2 regions of the Paenibacillus sp. 19GGS1-52 genome follow, and region 2 is predicted to be linked to the other one. Evidence: a T-box and tRNA genes for the amino acid it is inferred to sense, from the RefSeq annotation. Region 2 holds a T-box; the other holds one or more tRNA genes.
What was found. A T-box is a leader RNA that pairs with one kind of tRNA and senses whether it is charged. The one in region 2 lies ahead of H1230_RS07420 (arginine--tRNA ligase), so its partner is inferred to be a tRNA-Arg.
Positions count from the first base shown of each region.

Region 1: it encodes a tRNA-Arg, which carries the amino acid that the T-box ahead of H1230_RS07420 (arginine--tRNA ligase) is inferred to sense. The anticodon was not compared.

Region 1 is NZ_CP059724.1:111,947-115,104, reverse strand. It holds gene H1230_RS00500 (PdaC/SigV domain-containing protein) at 1-149, shown strand, start outside; gene H1230_RS00495 (GDSL-type esterase/lipase family protein) at 267-902, shown strand; gene clpP (ATP-dependent Clp endopeptidase proteolytic subunit ClpP) at 1,003-1,599, opposite strand; tRNA gene H1230_RS00485 (tRNA-Arg) at 1,794-1,868, opposite strand; gene H1230_RS00480 (sugar-binding transcriptional regulator) at 2,152-3,158, shown strand, end outside.
Region 2 is NZ_CP059724.1:1,573,052-1,576,209, reverse strand. It holds gene H1230_RS07430 (DUF4183 domain-containing protein) at 1-563, opposite strand, end outside; gene H1230_RS07425 (DUF4183 domain-containing protein) at 777-1,190, shown strand; T-box leader at 1,342-1,566, shown strand; gene H1230_RS07420 (arginine--tRNA ligase) at 1,608-3,158, shown strand, end outside.

The DNA of each region.
Region 1 (3,158 bases), 1.5 Mb from region 2:
AGAAGTATTTTTATCTAAAGGATGGCAAGGCGGTGCTCTTCTTCCAATTGTATGAGTACACCGCATATGCATTTGGATTCCCTGAGTACACGTTTAGCTTCAAAGAATTGCTGCCAGATGGAAGCAGTCCATTTACTGCTCTGAAATAAGGGAGTGAGAGGATATATTTCTGTTAAAGCAGACTGGTTACATCACCCCGTTCCCTGATTAACCCTCAGTTCATATGCTGAATAGAGAAGCTAGTGTATGAACAAGGGGGGAGAGCTGTGAGTTATCAATATACCGCGCTTGGTGATTCCTTGACGACAGGCTTTGGAGCCTTGCCGGGTAATGGTTTCGTCCCAGTATACCGCAGTATGGCAGAGGGGAGGCTTCGTTCCAATGTGTTCTCCACGAACCTGGGAGTCAATGGCTTGACCACAGCTGGGCTGGAGCAGCGTTTGCGTGGTAATCCCGTTTATCAGCAAGCACTCCAGGGAGCTGAATTGATAACACTGTCCATTGGCGGCAACGATCTAATCCGTGCAGCTAAATCGACGGCTGGGCAAGGAGATCCATCCAGAGTGCTGCGCAGAGCCTTAGAGGAGTGCAAACAGAACTTTGCTGAAATTATGGTGACGCTGCAACAGCTGAAATCTGGAAGTCGCGAGCCTTACATCATACGAATTGTGGGTTTATACAACCCGTATCCCCAAATGTATCAAGCGACGGAATGGGTGCAGCAATTCAATAGGTATGCCTCGCAGTATAGCAGCCGGATCTGTGGTTTTGCCTCTATTTATGGTGAATTCTCCGGGAATGAGCGCGGACTGCTGTCTATTGACCATTTGCATCCCAACGGGCGAGGCTATCGTGTCATTGCTGATAGGTTGAACGCGCTTGGTTATGGCAGGTTGGGCTGAACTGTTGTTGTTTAATTAGTGGCTTATGCGCAAAACGAAGAGGCTGTCCCCTATCCATTTAATGGTTGGGGGACAGCCTCTTCGTTTATATAGATATAGCTTACACGCCGGTAGGCAGTGTTTTCTCAATCACTTTATCGACGATACCATAAGCGGCAGCATCAGCAGCACTCATGAAGTAATCGCGATCTGTATCCTTCTCAATCTTCTCTAGCGGTTGGCCTGTACGTTCAGCTAGAATACCATTCAGCTTGTCGCGCAGCTTAAGGATACGGCGGGCACGAATTTCGATGTCTGAAGCCTGGCCTTGAGCACCACCGAGAGGCTGATGAATCATAATTTCACTGTTCGGCAGCGCGAAACGCTTGCCAATAGCACCGGCATTTAACAGGAACGCTCCCATGGAAGCGGCCATACCCACACAGATCGTGGAAACATCCGGTTTAATGTACTGCATTGTATCAAAAATAGCCATACCCGCAGTAATGGATCCGCCAGGGCTGTTCACATATAGGTGAATGTCCTTCTCAGGGTCCTCGGCAGCCAGAAACAGCATTTGTGCGATGATGGAATTGGCCACCACGTCATTAACCTCCGTTCCGAGGAAAATGATGCGGTCCTTCAGTAGGCGGGAATAGATGTCATAAGCACGCTCACCGCGGTTGCTCTGTTCTACTACCATAGGAATATAACTCACGTGGAAAACCTCCTTGAAATTAGATCTTCGAATGTATTTATTTTTACTATTACCGTGTTAACCACATGATAAACAAATTCAAACAAAAAGTCAAAGAAAGTCAAACTTATAGACAAAAAAAAGAGCCAGCAAGTGGCACTTTGGTTAAATAGTAGTATAACTAATGTTAATCGTATGTATTGAAGTGTAAAATATGGTGCGCCCGCCAAGAATCGAACTTGGATCTAAGGCTTCGGAGGCCTCCGTCATATCCATTGGACCACGGGCGCAATAGAAATTATTATAATATAATTATAGTGTAAAAGCAATGGTGTAATAATAATGTTCAGTGCTTCAAGCGACTGGGACAAGCTATTATGTCGTAATCCACATCTTGAGAGGCCATTTCATATTGCTGTGTATGTATAAGATGAAAAGAGGTTGTGAATTCTACTCTTCGAAGACTTGCACTTCGTACGAAATTTAGTTAGAATATGGGTGGGACTTAAAAAGTTAGCCCGGGACGTTTTGAGACCATGAACAAGGGAATAGAGTAATAGCAGGAGTGAAAGCATGCGTAACTTATTAGAAATTCAAAAGCAGCTTTTGCCTGATCTCATGGAAACCCTTAAGAGACGGTATACGATTCTTCATCAGATCATGTTGTCCGATATTATTGGCCGTAGAACGCTGGCTGCTTCGCTGGATATGACAGAGCGGGTACTGCGTGCCGAGACAGATCTTCTGAAATCGCAAGGGCTCATAGAGATCGAGAGCGTGGGTATGCGCGTTAGCGATGCCGGGCGCGGACTGCTTGACTTACTGGAGCCGATCGCCAAGAGCCTGTTCGGTCTGGATGATCTGGAAGAGAAGATTCGAACAACGTATGGTCTGAACAAAGTAGTCGTTGTGCCGGGTGATTGTGAAACATCACCGTTCACCAAACGTGAGCTTGGGCGCGCAGGCGCCAAGGCATTGCTAGGCGAGTTGCGTTCAGACGATACAGTCGCCGTTACAGGTGGTTCGACGCTGGCCGAAATGGCCGATCAGTTGACACCGCCGCTCTCCCTTTACTATAAGAACGCTTGGTTTGTACCAGCGCGCGGCGGTTTGGGAGAAAGCATGGAGATTCAAGCGAATACCATCGCCTCAACAATGGCCAAACGAGTCGGAGCGAATTATAGGCTGCTGCATGTGCCCGATTTGCTTGCCGAGGATGCTTTTCAATCCCTGGCTTTAGACTCCAATATTGGCGAGATTGTACAAATCATCCGCAGTTCGCGTATTATTGTACACGGGATCGGGGATGCCATTGAAATGACCCGACGCCGTAAGCTCGATGAAGCAACAGTTTCAGAGATCCAGGAAGAAGGAGCAGTAGCTGAATCATTTGGCTATTACTTTAATGAAGATGGTGAGGTTGTACATACAATGCTTACCATGGGATTACGCCTGGAGGATATTATTCGGACAGAAGTTGTAGTCGGTATTGCCGGAGGCAAACGCAAGGCCAAAGCTATTCATGCCATGCTGCGTTTTGGGCAGGAGGATATTCTGGTTACGGACGAAGCCGCTGCTGT
Region 2 (3,158 bases):
ACTCCTCCGTTATCATCAGTAAATTGATTGACAGGAATATCAACAGTGGAATCAATCATCGAAAGTGGCAAATAAAAATACCGATAAACGGTTGGTACAATGGTTATCGCCGGTATTTCTCCTGGAGGACCTGTAGGTCCTTGCGGGCCCGCTGGGCCTGAGAATCCTGGAGCCCCCTCGGGACCTATAAGTCCTTGCGGGCCCGCTGGGCCTGAGAATCCTCGAGCCCCCTCGGGACCTATAAGTCCCTGATAATTCCCTGCTGCTTGAACCTCATAAGCACCTTGAGGTCCTTGAGGTCCTTGTGGTCCTTGTGGTCCTTGTGGTCCTTGAGGTCCTTGGGCACCAGGAGTGCCTTGTGTATTGTTAGGTGCCTGCGAACCAATGGTGCGGGTTTGCCCTCGTCCAATCTTATGGCTTACCAATCTTCGCGGGCAACGCTTGAAGCGTAGTCTTTTCTTAGATAAACAATCTGTAGGCCGGATTTTCTTTTTTAAATGAAGCACTCTTTTTTTGTTTTTTGCTTTTCCACAATATTTTTTATCCCGGATAGAAGAAGCCAATCCTACACCTCCCATTCCCAACTTCTAAATTTAGCTACACTAGCATATGAACATATGCCTTGTCGTGAATGGACATCTGACCAGAAAAAATAAATGTACAACCCAAATGAGGTTATCTACATACTAATGCCGTTTCATTATTAATAATTATTCATTTACTATGATGAGTCGAAATAATCTTCGATTTAGTAACACAAGAAGGGAGGTGATCATATGCCAGTCATCAAACCAGTCTTCACAGCAGTCGCCTCTGCGCCAATAGCTACTGGAGGGGTTATCGCTACTACAGTGAATCCGGTAGTAACCAGATACTTTGCAGCCATAACCGCCGGTATGATCGGGGCAACGAATACAACTGTTCTGGCAGCGAGCTTTACGGATGATGCTGATGCTCCTGTAGGTGCATTACCAACTGTTTCGGCTGAAGATTCCTTAAATGTCTATCTTAATGGAGTGCTTCAACAAAGCACCTTGTCCACAATGACAACAGCCAGTCTGGTGCTTGCTACTATCGATTTGCTAGTGGGTACACCTGTCACAATTGAAGTAACCAACTTTACAAATACAACTTCAGATCTGACGACCCCGCCAGCAATTTCGGCACCGACTATCACAGTCACTAGCTAAGAACAAGAATTGAACCGTGGGCTTCTCCGCGGTTCAATTCAATATAACAATTGTCTTTATAACTGCGCGAAGTAAATTGTGAAAACTGTTTCTGATCGAATAATAAGCTATTGCTTTCTTACTTAATTTCGTTATAATGGTAAAAATCAATCTACAATCGATGATCGGGAGAGTAGTTACCTTTGATCTAGTCCAATAGCGAGCCGGGAGAGTGAAAGCCGGTACAGATCAGCTAATGAAGCGCACCCGTGAGATGGACTTCTGAACGAAACAGTAGGAAGCCCCGGCTGAAGACCGTTAACCTTTTGAGGTGGCTAAACTTGCCTAGTTTAGCAACGAGAGTGGTACCGCGAGCGCTAAAGCCCTCGTCTCTTTTGAGACGGGGGCTTTTTTTGCATTTTAAAGGAGGTCATCCAAGTGATTAGTCAAATCATCAAAAGCAGTCTGGAACAAAGTGTAAGAAGCGTATTTATGAAGCTGGAGTTGGCATACCCCAACGATATTGCCCTTCTGATCGAGCAACCTGCCAATGCGGAGCATGGCGATTATTCCAGCAGTATTGCCTTACAGCTCGCAAAGCTACTGCGCAAATCGCCTATGGCCATCGCAGAGCTGGTGAAGACAGAACTTCAGCTGCAAGGAAGTATCACAGGACTTGTACAGCGGATCGAAGTTGCCGCTCCCGGTTTCATTAATTTGTACATCCATTGGCAAGAGTGGGCCAGACAACCCTTGACGCTCCCGCAAAGCTCTGGACAAAAAGTGGTGATCGAACATACCTCGATTAATCCCAACAAAGCCGCTCATGTAGGTCACCTGAGAAATGCTTGTATCGGAGACGCGCTGGTACGGATTTTGAAAAGAACGGGGTATAACGTCGAGGTTCATAACTATGTTGATGATCTAGGCAATCAGCTGGCGGATACCGTGGTTGGATTATTTAATGTGCCTTTAGAAGGGGAGCATGTCCGCTTTGGTGATTATTGCTGGGATATTTATGCCCAAGTGAATAAAGAGTATACACTTAATCCGGAGATGACCCACAAACGGACGGACATCCTGCATGCTCTAGAGAAAGGCAGCGGCAACGAGGCCTGGCTGGGTAAGCTGGTTGCCGAGCGGATTGTGCGAGAGCATGTGGAGGAAATGAAAAGCTTTGGAATACATTATGACTTGCTCGTATGGGAGAGCAGTATCGTTAGAGAAGGCTTCTGGTCGGCAGCCTCTCAGTTGCTTGCGCAAACAGCGTTTTTTGTGCAGGAGCATGAAGGCAAGCTGGCTGGCTGCTGGGTACTGAAGCAGAAGGGAGGGGACAGCGAGGGGGAATCAGATGAGTATACTCTGGACAAGGTACTAGTGCGCTCCAATGGTATTTTGACGTATACCGCTAAAGATATTGCCTATCATCTATGGAAATTTGGCCTCCTCGAAAAGGACTTCTCATACACTGAGTTTACGTCAGAACTATGGACAACGGGTTTGACCGGACAACGCCTACCTTATGGACAAGCGGACATGGTTATTAATGTTATTGATTATAGACAGGAATATCCGCAGGCGATGGTGAAGCAGGCTTTACAGGTACTGGGGTACAATAATCAGGCTGAGAAGCTGCATCATGTAAGCTATGGAGTAGTCTCACTTAGTCCGGCCTCCGCTGCCGAGCTTGGCATTAACACCGCTGATGGTAAAAGCTCTTACGCCATGTCCGGCCGGCAGGGAATCGGCGTTAAAGTGAGCGATCTCATTCTGCTAATGGAGGAAGCTATTGAGCTAGCCCGTTCTGATAAAAACGGAATTCCCAGTCGTATAATCGCCACCGCTGCCATCCGGTATTATCTGCTACGTTTCAATCTGGGAACTGAGATTATTTTTGATTTCAAGCAGGCTACAGAAATATCCGGTAATACCGGAGTGTATCTTATGTACACCTATGCCCGTGCCAGCAGTGTATTAAGCAAAGCTACG